Humidesulfovibrio mexicanus: one gene and its partner. The protein of the gene in region 1 interacts with the protein of each later gene in a pairwise test. Links are inferred from orthologs where the notes say so. Each region holds a gene or a part of one and is shown on either strand. Other genes may lie near its edges.

The links. The genes of interacting proteins can lie anywhere in the genome.
Region 2: the proteins of CHB73_RS12040 (region 1) and def interact in binary tests that used the Escherichia coli proteins (3 or more experiments, as listed by UniProt). The link is inferred for Humidesulfovibrio mexicanus from one-to-one orthologs.

The regions. Positions count from the first base shown.
Region 1 is NZ_FZOC01000005.1:145,066-152,782, forward strand. Bases 2,739-5,546 are described here. They hold CHB73_RS12040 (aspartate-semialdehyde dehydrogenase), read left to right. Parts: upstream 2,739-3,530; coding sequence 3,531-4,562; downstream 4,563-5,546. Other genes in these bases: CHB73_RS12035 (methylenetetrahydrofolate reductase), read left to right, coding at 2,739-3,518; CHB73_RS12045 (aminotransferase class IV), read left to right, coding at 4,580-5,518. Outside these bases: CHB73_RS12025 (ABC-F family ATP-binding cassette domain-containing protein), read left to right, coding at 1-2,053; CHB73_RS12030 ((deoxy)nucleoside triphosphate pyrophosphohydrolase), read left to right, coding at 2,046-2,447; more of CHB73_RS12035, read left to right, coding at 2,643-2,738; CHB73_RS12050 (benzoate/H(+) symporter BenE family transporter), read left to right, coding at 5,842-7,068; CHB73_RS12055 (hypothetical protein), read right to left, coding at 7,112-7,357; CHB73_RS12060 (metallophosphoesterase), read left to right, coding at 7,497-7,717.
Region 2 is NZ_FZOC01000006.1:66,337-71,790, forward strand. The notes cover bases 1-3,000. They hold def (peptide deformylase), read left to right. Parts: upstream 1-1,248; coding sequence 1,249-1,752; downstream 1,753-3,000. Other genes in these bases: aspS (aspartate--tRNA ligase), read left to right, coding at 1-1,248; fmt (methionyl-tRNA formyltransferase), read left to right, coding at 1,737-2,765; CHB73_RS12605 (DUF116 domain-containing protein), read left to right, coding at 2,792-3,000. In the rest of the region: more of CHB73_RS12605, read left to right, coding at 3,001-3,556; CHB73_RS12610 (DUF2156 domain-containing protein), read left to right, coding at 3,607-5,304; CHB73_RS12615 (phosphotransferase), read right to left, coding at 5,325-5,454. UniProt on the Escherichia coli protein: Removes the formyl group from the N-terminal Met of newly synthesized proteins. Requires at least a dipeptide for an efficient rate of reaction. N-terminal L-methionine is a prerequisite for activity but the enzyme has broad specificity at other positions.

The sequences.
Region 1 (7,717 bases):
GATTACTGTGCAGAACGTCGAAAAGTCCTACGGGGGCGAGACCCTCTTCTCCAGCCTGTCCTTCGAGGCGCAGCCTGGAATGCGCCTGGCCGTGGCCGGGCCCAACGGCACGGGCAAGAGCACGCTCTTGCGCATCCTGGCCGGCCGCACCGAGCCTGAGGGCGGCAGCGTGGTCATGAGCAAGGGCGCGCGCGTGGGGTACGTGGCCCAGGAACTTTCCGGCGCGGACCTCGGCGAGCCGTTGCTCGGCTGGGTGCTTTCGGCCCTGCCCAGCTGGGGCGACTTCTGGCGCGAGTGGGAGCAGGCCGTGGAGGCCCGCGACGAGGCCAGGTTGGTGAAGCTCTCCGAGCGGCAGCACCGCTTCGAGGAGCAGTACGGCTACAACCCGGAGCACAAGGCCAGGGCCATCCTTTCCGGACTGGGCTTCGAGGAGGGCGACCTCTCCCGGCGGCTGGAGCACCTCTCCGGCGGCTGGAGAGAGCGCGCCAAGCTGGCCCGCGTGCTGCTGCAGGGGGCGGACGTGCTGCTTCTGGACGAGCCCACCAACCACCTGGACCTGGAGGCCGTGCAGTGGCTGGAGGAGTACCTGCTGGCCTTCAAGGGCACGCTGGTCTTCGTGGCGCATGACCGCGTGTTTCTGGAGCACGTGGGCTCGCACGTGCTGGTGCTGGGCCTTGCCCGGCCGGTATTGCGCCAGGGCTCCTTCAGCGATTTCCTGGCCTGGATGGACGAGAACGCCGAGCAGCGCGTGCGCGAGGCCGCCAAGCTCACCGCGCGCATCGACCACGAGCAGGAGTTCATCCGGCGCTTCCGGGTCAAGGCGCGCAAGGCCGCCCAGGCCCAGAGCAAGCTCAAAAAGGTGGAGAAGCTGCAGGACGAGTTGGACCGGCTCAAGGGCGACGCCTTGGGCGGCCGCGCCGGGCGCAGGCTGTCCTTCCGCCTGCCGGAGCCCCCGCGCGGCGACAAGGTCGCGGTGAACGCCGTGGACCTGGAGTTCAACTACGACAGCCGCCACGGCCGCGTCCTGTGGCCCAGGCTCAATTTCCAGATCTTCCGCGGCCGCAAGATCGCCCTGGTGGCGCCAAACGGCGCGGGCAAGTCCACGCTGCTCAAGGTGCTTATGGGAATGCTTGCGCCCACCCACGGCTACGCCAAACTGGGCCCGGCCACCCAAGTGGGCTATTTCAGCCAGCACCAGACCGAGATCCTTCGGCCCACGGGCACGGTGATGGGCGAAATGCGCCGCCTGTGCGACCCCAAGTGCACGGAGGAGCAGCTCATGGGCGTGCTGGGGCTCTTCCTGCTGGGCGAGGGCTACTTCGAGCGCCCCGTGGCCGCTCTTTCCGGCGGGGAGAAGAGCCGACTCGTCATGGCCAGCCTGTTCCTGGGCCGGGCCAACCTGCTCATTCTGGACGAGCCCACCAACCACCTGGACTTGGAGACCCGCGAGGGGCTGGTGGCCGCCCTCAAGGACTTCGAGGGCACCATCTTCATGGTGGCGCACGACCGGCACCTGCTGGCCGAGGTGGCCGAGGAAATCTGGTCCCTTGGGCCGGAGGGCCTGGTGCAGCACCACGAGGGCTTCGAGGCCTACGACGCCAAGCGCCGCGCCGCCCTTGCCGAGGCCCGTCTTGGCGCCCGGCGCGAGGCCAGGAAGCCGGAAGGCGTCCCCGCCGCCCAGGCCACGGCCAACGCTTCGGCGCAGGCCGCACCCCAGCCGGATGACGACGAGCAGGGCGCGCGGCGGCTTTCCAAGGAGGAGAAACGCAAGCTGGCGGACAGGCGCAACGCCCTGTCCCGCGCCCTGAAGCCCCTGCGCGACGAATACGCCAAGTGCGAGAAGGATCTGGAGCGCGTGCTTGGGGAGCAGGGCGAGCTGGAGGCCAAGATGAACGACCCCGCCACCTACGAGAGCGGCGGCGACGCCCTGGCCGTGAACAGCCAGTACCGCGAGGTGTCCGACTGGGCGGAGAAGCTCATGGAGCGCATGGCCGCCCTGGAGGAGCAGATGGCCCAGGTGCAGGCGAAGATGGGGGCGGACCTCGATGGTTGACGCCAGCGGCGCGCTTCTCGTGGTTGCGGGCGTGGTCTGGCGGGACGGGCGCTTCCTTGGAGTGGAGCGCCCTGCGGGCAAGGCGCACGCGGGCTGGTGGGAGTTCCCCGGCGGCAAGGTGGAGCCGGGCGAGAGCCTAGCGGCCGCGCTGGTGCGCGAGCTTGAGGAGGAGCTCTCCTTCACGGCCACGCGGCTCGCCTTCTGGCGCGAGAAACGCTTCGACTATCCGCAAGGGCCGGTGCTTCTGCATTTCTTCCACGTCACGGACTTCACCGGCGAGGTCATCCCCCGCGAGGGGCAGCGCTTCGCCTGGTTCACTCCCGGTCAGGCGGACGCATCCATTTTTCTGCCCGCCAACGCGGACATCGTGCCCGCGCTTTGCTGGCCCCTTTGAGGGCGCGCCCAGGCGCTTCCCCGGCAGGCCGCCTGGCGGTCCGGCCCCTTTGCCTTCCCCGTCCCAGCGCCTTTCGTTTCCGCCCCTGCGGCCCACGCATTGCGCCCCGCCGCGAGAAGGAGTATGCACTCAATTTCTGCGCCCACCCCGGAGTCCCCCCAATCTTGGCGCGCAACCAGCAAGGAGCGGAAACGCTTGCAGATCGCGGAACTTATCCCCACACGGAAGCCGTTCTTTTCCCTTGAGTTCTTTCCCCCCAAGGAGCGGGAGACCTGGCCCAGGTTTTTTGCCGAGGTGGAGAAGCTCAAGGCCGTGAACCCTCTGTTCGTCTCGGTGACCTATGGCGCGGGCGGCGGCACCCAGGCCAACACGCTTGACGTGGTCACCCACCTCAAGCGCGAGCTGGACCTTGAGCCCATGGCGCACCTGACCTGCGTGGGCGCGTCGTCCGCAGCCCTGCGCGGTTTTCTCGAAGCCATCAGCCGGGCGGGCATAGACAACGTGTTGGCGCTTCGCGGCGACCCGCCCAAGAACAACCCGGACTTCCGCTTCGAAGGCCAGGAGTTCCAGCACGCCTCGGACCTGGTGCGCTTCATCCGCACGGAGTTTCCGGCCATGGGCATCGGCGTGGCGGGCATTCCCACCATGCACCCGGAGTCGGCCAGCCTGGACGACGACCTCAAATGGGTGCGGCACAAGGTGGACGCGGGCGGCCAGTTCGTGGTGAGCCAGCTCTTTTTTGAGAACGAGCTGTTTTTGACCTACGTGAAGCGCCTGCGCGAACGCGGCGTCACCGTGCCGGTGCTGCCGGGGGTCATGCCCATATTGAGCATGAAGAGCGCGGAGTTCATCGCCACCCTGAATGGCCGGGCGGTGTTCGGCGGCTTCTACGAGGAGTTGGAGCGCGCCTTTGCCGCGGGCGGCGACGAGGCCGTGCGCGCGCTTGGCCTTGCGCGCGCCGTGGCGCAGGTGCAGGGCCTCATCGACGCGGGCGTTCCGGGCGTGCATCTGTACACGCTGAACCGGGCCGAGGCCTGCCTTGCAATCGTCGACAAGATCACCTTTCCATAAACGGAGTGCAACATGAGCGCGAAGAATCCCAAAGTGGCAGTGGTGGGCGCTACCGGCGCCGTTGGCCGTGAAATGCTTGAGGTGCTGGCCCAGCGCGAGTTCCCCGCGGCCGAGGTGGTGCCCTTCGCCTCCTCGCGCAGCGCGGGCAGCAAGGTGGAGTTCAAGGGCGCCGAGCTCACCGTGCGCGAGCTGAAAGAGGACTCCTTCGCCGGGTTCGACCTGGCGCTGTTCTCCGCGGGCGGGAGCACCTCCGAGAAGTTCGCCCCGCTGGCGGCCAAGGCAGGCTGCGTGGTGGTGGACAACTCCAGCGCCTGGCGCATGGACCCGAAGTGCCCGCTGGTGGTGCCGGAGGTGAACCCCAACGATCTTTCCTGGCACAAGGGCATCATCGCCAACCCCAATTGCTCCACCATCCAGATGGTGGTGGCCCTGAAGCCCCTGCACGACGTGGCCAGGATCAAGCGCATCGTGGTCTCCACCTACCAGGCCGTGTCCGGCACCGGGCAGAAGGCCATCGCCGAGCTGGAGGGCCAGGTGGTCCGGCTCATGAACGGCAAGGAAATCGAGCCCAAGGTGTACCCCTACCAGATCGCCTTCAACTGCCTGCCGCAGATCGATGTGTTCCTGGACAACGGGTATACCAAGGAAGAGATGAAAATGGTCAACGAGACCAAGAAGATCATGGGCGACGACTCCATCCGCGTCACGGCCACCACCGTGCGCGTGCCCGTCTTCTATGGCCACTCGGAGTCCGTGAACATCGAGACCGAGAAGAAGCTTACGGTTGAAGAGGTCCGCCAGATTCTGGCCAGCGCGCCGGGCATCATCGTGGAGGACTTCCCCGAGAAGAAGATCTACCCCATGGCCGTGAACGCCGCCGGCCAGGACGACGTGTTCGTGGGCCGCATCCGCGAGGACGAGTCCATCGAGAACGGCATCAACCTGTGGGTCGTGGCCGACAACATCCGCAAGGGCGCGGCCACAAACGCCGTGCAGATCGGCGAGGAACTCCTCCGCCGCAATCTGTTGCGGGTGCCGTCGTAAGGCGGCGGGGAGCCCATATGCGCGTTGCGGATTCCACGGACTACCTGGAGGCCCTGCTGGAGGCCATACGGCCCGGGACCGAGGAGGTGCTCGCCTTCTACGACCACCGCGTGGGGGTCATCGGCACCGACGCCCGGCTCATGCTCATGCCCTGGGACGACCATCTGGTCCACAGGGGCGACGGCGTGTTCGAGTCGCTCAAGTACGAGGGCCGCAAGCTGTACCAGCTGGATGCGCACATCCGGCGCATGAAGATCTCCTGCCAAGCCATCCACCTGGAGCCGCCGTGCTCCTGGCAGGAGTTGAAAGAGGCCGTCGTCGAGGTCGCGGCCGCGGGCAACGAGCCCGATGGTTTGATCCGCGTGCTTTTGGGGCGCGGGCCGGGCGGCTTCGGGCTCGACCCCTACGAAAGCCCGGTGCCGAGCCTGTACATTGTGGCCTACCGCCTGCACCTGCGGCCGGAGAGCGCGTTCGAGAAGGGCGCCACGGCCATGCGCACCTCCATACCGGCCAAGCAGGCCTGGATGGCCACGGTCAAGACCACCAACTACCTGCCCAACGTGCTCATGAAGCGCGAGGCCGTGAACAACCGCGTGGACTTCCCCCTGTGCTTCGGCCCCAACGGCTTTCTGGCCGAGGGCGCCACGGAGAACGTGGCCCTGGTGGACGAGGCCGGGCGGCTGGTGATTCCGGAGTTCACCAACTCCCTGGCGGGCACCACCCTCATGCGCGCGGTGGACCTGGTCAAGGGAGACATGCCCGTGGTCTTCAAGGGCGTGAGCGAGGACGAGCTGTTCGCCGCCCGCGAGGTGATGATGGTGGGCACCAGCTTCGACGCCATCGGCATCGTGCGGTACAACGGCAAGCCCATCTTCGACGCCCGGCCCGGCCCGGCGACCCGGCGCATTCGGGAGCTGCTGCGGGACGACCTGAAGCAGAACGGCCTGGCCTTCTAGCCCCGGCCGGTTGACGAAAACGCCGCGCCCGGCTTCTTCCGCAAGCGGAGGAGGCCGGGCGCTTGCGCGTTTCCGGCCTGTGCTGGGGCGGCAACCAGGGAGCCGCCAGGTCAGGCGAAGCCGTCTTGACGTTCGGCCCGTCCCAAAGTAGAAGCACGCGCATACAGGGGCCGCGTGACTGGCGAAACCGTGGAGCCAACCACGAGGAAGCGCGGGTCTCCCCACCAGCCGCTCGCCTGGGCTGCGCCGCCGCCGATCCATCGGACGCCGGAGGCGTACCACCGGAACCCTTCCTCCCCCGGAAGGCGCACTGGGAGGCGACCATGCCCGGAATCTCTCCAAAAACCCTCGTTCTGTCGCAGGCGGCCAGCCTGGGCGACCTCAGGCGCGACATGTCGCTTTCGGCCGTGGTGGCCGGAATCATCGCCGTGGTGGTCTCCTACGGCGGCCCTGCGGCCATCATCTTCCAGGCGGCCAGCCAGGCGCAGCTCACCCCGGACCAGCTCACCAGCTGGATCTGGGCCATCTCCATCGGCTCCGGCCTGTGCGGGCTGGTGCTGAGCCTTGTGTACCGCGCGCCGGTGATCATCGCCTGGTCCACGCCGGGCGCGGCGCTTTTGGCCGCGGGCTGGACGGCCTACCCCTACCCGGAGGCCATCGGCGCCTTCGTGTTCGCGGCCGTGGCCATCACCGTGTTCGGGGCCACCGGGCTCTTCGGCGCGCTCATGGAGCGCATTCCCCAGGCCGTGGTGGCGGCCATGCTGGCGGGCATCCTGTTCCGCTTCGGGGTGGAGGTGTTCACGGCCATGCGCGCCACGCCCGCCCTGGTGGCGCCCATGTTGGCCTGCTACCTGCTCATGAAACGCGTCTGGCCGCGTTACGCCATCGTGGCCACCCTGCTGGCCGGGCTTGTGGCGGCGGCGGCCCTGGGTCTGCTGGACTTCTCCCTGGTGGAGGCCAGCATTGCCCGGCCGGAGCTTACCGCGCCCCGCTTCAGCCTTGGGGCGCTCATCGGCCTCGGGGTGCCGCTGTTCATGGTCACCATGACCGGGCAGAACGCCACGGGTCTGGGCGTGCTGCGCACGGCAGGGTACAAGACCCCAGGCGGCCCGCTGGTGGCGGCCACGGGCGCGCTCTCCACCGTGCTGGCCTTCTTCGGCTCCCACGGCATCAACCTGGCGGCCATCACCGCAGCCATCTGCACGGGGCCGGAGGCTCACGGCGACCCGGACAAGCGCTACGTGGCCGGGGTGGCCTGCGGGCTGGCCTACCTGGTAGTGGGGCTTTTCGGGGCCACGCTGGTGGGGCTGTTCACGGCGCTGCCGCCGGGACTCATCGCGGCCATTTCCGGGCTGGCGCTCTTCGGCGCGCTGCAGAACGGCCTCACTCAGGCCATGGCCGACGAGGCCCGGCGCGAGGCCGCGCTGGTGACCTTCCTGCTCACCGTGTCCGGCGTGTCGGTGTTCGGCGTGGGCTCGGCCTTCTGGGGGCTCGTTGGCGGCGTGCTGGCCGACTGGGCGCTCACCGCGCGCCGCAGCCCGGCCAGCTAGCCAAGCAGGGGGCAGGCCGGGGCTTCCCGCCCTGGCCTTGCGTTCAGTAGGGCAGGGAGCGCGCGTCCGGCGGGGCGATCTCCTCCCAGTCGGCGAGCGGGGCCAGGTCCTGGGGCACGAACTCCCAGCGTTCGCCGGAGCGCAGGGCCTGCTCGGGCGCATCGTCGGCGATGACCTGGTCCAGGGCCTTGGCCGCGTTTTTGCGGTCGTCCTCGTCCAGGGCCATGATGGTCTCGGGGTGGCGGTCGCCGTCGGACATGACGCGGTACACGAGATAGAGCTGTCGCATGGGAGCCTCCTTCAGTGTGTGCCGCGGCATCATGCCCCAAGGCCGCGCCGTGCGCAACGCCCCCGCCTTGACTGCCCGGCCCCGGCGCACCTACTGTGTCCAAGCTCAGCGTTTCTGCACCCTCACCGCCGGAGTCCCCATGCGCTTCTATCTTGTCTTCACCGCCATCTTCATGTTCATGCTGGGCATTTCGCTTTTGCAGGCGCGGCGGCAGGTGGGCGTGGGCAACCACGCCTCGCTGGTGCTCATGGCCTACGGATTGGCGGTCAGCCTGCTGCTCGCCTCCACGCGCGCCATGCCCGACACCTGGTCCCTGGACTTCGCGCGGGTCATGTGGTGGCTGGGCTACGGCACCTTTGC
Region 2 (5,454 bases), on another replicon or contig:
GTGCCCAGCCGCCTGTCCCAGGGCATGTTCTACGCCCTGCCGCAGAGCCCGCAGATTTTCAAGCAGCTCTTGATGGTGGCCGGGCTCGACCGCTACTTCCAGATCGTCAAGTGCTTCCGCGACGAAGACTTGCGCGCCGACAGACAACCCGAATTCACCCAGATCGACATCGAGATGAGCTTCCCGGACGAGGAGCAGATCATGGGCATGGCCGAGGGGCTGGTGCGCACGCTCTTCAAGGAGACCATCGGCGCGGCGCTGCCCGAGGCCTTCCCGCGCATGACCTACAGGCAGGCCATGGACGAATACGGCTCGGACAAGCCGGACATCCGTTTCGAGCTCAAGCTGGTGGACGTGAAGGACATCTTCGCGGGCGGCGGCTTCAAGGTCTTCGCGGCCGCGCCCTGCCTGAAGGCCCTGCGCGTGGCGGGTGGGCTGGAGCTCTCCCGCAAGGAGATCGACGACTACACCGAGTTCGTCAAGATCTACGGCGCGCAGGGGCTGGCCTGGATCAAGGTCAAGGAGGACGGCGAGTGGCAGTCGCCCATCGTCAAGTTCTTCTCCGAGGATGAAAAGAAGGCCCTGGCCGAGCGCCTGGGAATGCAGAACGGCGACATCGTGTTCTTCCAGGCCGCGCCCGAAGACGTGGCCAACGCGGCGCTGGGCAACCTGCGCCTGAAACTGGGCGAGCGCTTCGGCCTCATCGACGAAAAGGCCTTCGCCCCGCTTTGGGTGACGGACTTCCCCCTGCTGGAATACGACCCCGAGGACAAGCGCTGGGTGGCCAAGCACCACCCCTTCACCTCGCCCCAGCCGGGCCAGATGGAGACCATCGCCAGCGATCCGGGCGGGGCCCTGGCGCGCGCCTACGACCTGGTGCTGAACGGCTCCGAGATCGGCGGCGGCTCCATCCGCATCCACACCCCGGCCGCGCAGAAAGCCATGTTCCAGGCCCTGGGCATCGGCGACGAGGAGGCCGAGGAGAAGTTCGGCTTCCTCATCGAGGCCCTGAAATTCGGCGCGCCCCCGCACGGAGGCATTGCCTTCGGCCTGGACCGCATTATCATGATCCTCACCGGGGCCAAGAGCATCCGCGACGTCATCGCCTTCCCCAAGACCCAGAAGGCCACCTGCCTGATGACCGAGGCCCCCAACGTCGTGGGCAAAAAGCAGCTGCGCGAGCTGGGCATACAGCTCAGGGAAAAGCCTGCGGAAGCCCCGGCAGAGCAGCAAAAGAGCGAGGCGTAGATGGCCAAGCTGCCCATCGTCACCTATCCCCATCCGGTGCTGTCCCGCGTGGCCGACCCCGTGGCCGAGATCACGCCCGAGATCAGCCAGTTCATCGCCGACATGCTGGAAACCATGTACGAAGGCGACGGGGTGGGCCTTGCCGCGCCCCAGGTGAACAAGAGCCTGCGCATCATCACCCTGGACGAGACCGGCCCCAAGGAGCGCAAGAAGCCCATGGTGCTGGTGAACCCGGTGTTCGTCACGCGGGAGGGCCAGCGCGATTCCGAGGAGTCCTGCCTGTCGCTGCCGACCTTCTCGTGCAAGCTCAAACGCTATGAGCGCGTCGCCGTGCGCGGGCTGAACGAAAAGGGCGAAGAGGTGGAAGTGGCGGGCGAGGGCCTGCTGGCCATCATCCTGCAGCACGAGATCGACCACCTGGACGGCAGGACGCTGCTGGACCACGCCAGCCGCCTCAAGCGCACCATGTACGAAACCAAGGTCAAGAAATGGCGCAAGGACTAAACGGCCTGGAATCCTACGAGGACAACCTCGTGCCGGAATCCGCGCCGGAGTTCCCCGTGCCCTCGCCGCCGCTCAAGGTGGTGTTCATGGGCACGCCGGACTTCGCCGCCGCCAGCCTGAACGCGCTTTTGGCCTGGCCCGGCGCCACGGTGGTCTGCGCGTACACCCAGCCCGACCGCCCCTGCGGACGCGGCCAGGAGTGCAAGCCCTCGCCCGTAAAGCTGGCCGCGCAGGCCGCGGGCATAGAGGTGCGCCAGCCCCTGAACTTCAAGGCCCAGGCCGATGTGGACGCCCTGCGGGCGCTCTCCTTCGACGTGCTGGCCGTGGCGGCCTACGGGCTCATTCTGCCGCAAAGCGTTCTGGACGCGCCCAGGCTCATGCCCATGAACGTGCACGCCTCGCTGCTGCCGCGCTGGCGCGGGGCCGCGCCCATCCAGCGCTGCCTGGAGGCGGGCGACCTGGTGACGGGCATCACCATCATGAAAATGGAGCTCGGCCTCGACTCCGGGCCCATCCTGCTCCAGCGCGCCCTGCGCATCGCCGAGGCCGACCACGCGGGAACCCTGCACGACGAGCTGGCGCAGCTTGGCGCGGATGCCCTCATCGAGGCCCTCTCGCGCCTGCCCCTGGGACGGCTCATGCTGCTGCCCCAGGACGAAACGCGCGTGACCCACGCGGCCAAGCTCACCAAGGACGAGGGCCGCATCGACTGGGGTCGCGAGGCCCAAGCCGTGCACAACCACATCCGCGCCATGCACCCCTGGCCCGGCGCATTCTTCGACTGGGAGCAGGCACCGGGCAAGACCCTGCGCCTGTCCATCGAGCCGGGGAGCATCGGCGGGGAGGTTCCGGCCGGAACCAAACCGGGGAGCATCCTGGGCGTCGTGGCGGGCAGGCTCGCCATCGCCTGCGCGGACAGACTGTACCTGACCCCGCGCATCACCCCCCGGGGCAAGAAACCGCAGGACGCCCAGGCCTTCGCCTGCGGCTACCTCAAAACCTGCCAGGGCTAGCGCCCCACAGGCCGCCAGGGGGACGCGTGGACGGCGCCATCGGCACCCGCAAACGCCTGTTCGTAGGGCTCATCTGCAGCACCTGCGCCCTGGTGTGCGCCTTTCTGGTGCTGTTGTGGGTGGTGCCCTATGTGGGCCTCACCAACATCCACCCGGCCGCGCCCTGGGTGCTGGGCGCGGTGGTGGGCCTGCTGCTGTTGCTGGTGGTCTGGGCCTGCCTGGGCCTGCTGCTCAGCATCGCCATAAAGCGGCCCCTGCCCCTGGTGGGCCGCGTGCGCGGGGTGACGGTCAAGCTGCTTTTGCCCCTCATGAGCTTACTCGGCCGCAGCCTCGGCTTCTCCAAGGAGGACATCCACACCTCCTTCATCAAGGTGAACAACGAACTCGTCCTGCGCGAGCTGGGCCGCTTCGAGCCCTCGCGCATCCTGTTGCTCATGCCGCACTGCCTGCAGAACAGCCGCTGCGACATGCGCCTCACCTACGACATCGACAACTGCCGCCGCTGCGGCCTGTGCCCCATCTCCGGGCTCATCGACCTGCGCGACCGCTACGGCGTGCACCTGGCCATCGCCACCGGCGGCACCATCGCCCGGCGCATCGTGGTGCAGAAGCGCCCGGCCATCATCATCGCCGTGGCCTGCTACCGCGACCTGTCCTCCGGCATCCAGGACACCTACCCCCTGCCGGTCTTTGGCGTGCTGAACGAACGGCCCAACGGCCCCTGCCTGGACACCACCGTGCCCCTGGACCGCCTGGAGGCCGCGCTCAAGCGCTTCTTGATACCGGGCTAATTTCCGCCCGGCCCCTTGCGTCGTCGCCAGCGTATACGTATGTTGCAACAATGCTGGACCGCACCCTCACCGACGCCCCGCCGCACGACTGTTTCCGCCGCTTCGGCGACCGCACCAGCTCCCTGGCGACCCTTGGCGCACAGTTCGAGACGCGCCGCGTCCAGGGGCGGCAAGGACTGGTCCGGGTCGTGACGCTTCCCGCCGCGCTGGTGGCGGCCAGCGAGCCCCTGGCCGCAACGGAGGACCGCGCCGCAATGCTGGCGGAGCTGGCGCGCGAAGCGGCCTTTGAGGGCAGGCGGCTGGCGGCCCTGCCCCTGGGCCAGGACCTGGCGGACCAACTGCGCGGCCTGGGCTTCCACGTCTGGCAGATCGGCAGCGAGCCGGTGTTCCGCCTGGCCGAGTACTTCGCGCCCGGGCAGGATCCCTACGCCCGGCACAGGGTGGCGCAGGCCCTGGCGCGGCGCGGGGCCGAGGTCTCGGAGCTGGAGCTCTCCGCCCTGCCGAAGCCCGAAATCCAGACCCTGCGCACGGAGATGGACGAGGTGGCCGCGCTGTGGCTGGCGCAAAAATGCTGCCTGCCCCTGGGCTTTCTGGCCCGGGTGGAGCCCTTTGCCCAGCAGGAGTCCAAGCGCTACTTCCTGCTGCGCGTGCGCGGGCGGCTGCAGGGCTTCATCGCCGCCGCGCCGGTGTGCCGACAAGGCCGCGTGCTGGCCTATTACTTCCAGGACATGCCCCGCAGGCCGGACGCCAGGGCCGGGGCCGGGGAACTGCTGCTCATCGAGACCATGCGCCTGCTGGCCGCGGAGGGCGTGGCCGAGGCGCGGCTGGGCATGGCCCCGCTGGCGCGCATCGCGCCGCAGGCGCCGGGCTCGCGCCTGCTCTCCCTGCTCCATCGCCGCTGGACCTGGGGCTACGACTTCCGCTCCCTGGCGGAGTTCAAGGACAAGTTCTCGCCCACGGCCTGGGAGCCGCTCTTCCTCGCCTCCACCTGCCCCAGGCTGTGCACGGCCCTTCGCGACGCCCTGCGCGCCCACTTCCCGCAAGGCCTGCTCCGCCCCTTCCTGCATCTGGCCGCCGCCAGCGGAGGGGTGGAGCTTGCGCCCAAGGCCCTGCCCGTGCTGGCCCATCCGCCAGCGGAGATCATCCCCGGCAGTCCGGCGGAACTGCTGCGCCGCACCTGGCTTACCTGCCTGCTGGCGCCGCTGTTCATGGGCCTGCACCTGGCCCGGCTTGCCTGGCCGCCCCTGGACGCCCTGTACCACGCCTCGGGCTACGTGCCCGGCGCGGTCACCTGGCAGGGCGTGCTGCTGGGGCCGCTGTTCCACAACCACTGGCTGCATCTGCTGGGCGACCAGCTCTCCTTTCTGCTTTTCGGGGCCGTCATCGAGGCCCTGCTTGGCCTGCGGCCCTACCTGCTGCTTCTGGCCGCCGGGCTCTGGCTCTCCAACCCCCTCACCCACGCCCTGTGCTGGGCGCTGCTCAGCTGGTCCGCCCCGCAGGCCTGGGCCGCCACCCTGGCCGAGGTGGACTACGGCTCCAGCAACGCCGTATTCGCCATGGCCGGGGCCCTGGCCGCCCTGCTCCGCCAGTGGCGGTCCATCCTGCTGCCCTTCGCCCTGTACGGGCTGTTCATCTGCTTCGCCCGGCACAGCTGGCTGGCCCTGCACCACCTGCTGACCCTGGGCCTGGGCTTCGCGGCCCTGCGCTGGTGGATGTGGCGGAGGGCCCGGAAAAACGCGAAAGGCTAACCGCGCAGGGCCGGAGGGCCTCAGGCCCCGGCGCTCCACAGCCCGGCCAGGGCCTCGCGCTCGGCCAACAGAATGTCCAGGTAGTCCAGCTCAAGGGCCAGCAGCTCGGCGTCCCCGGCCCGCAGCCATTCCGACAGCCAGCCCAGCCGC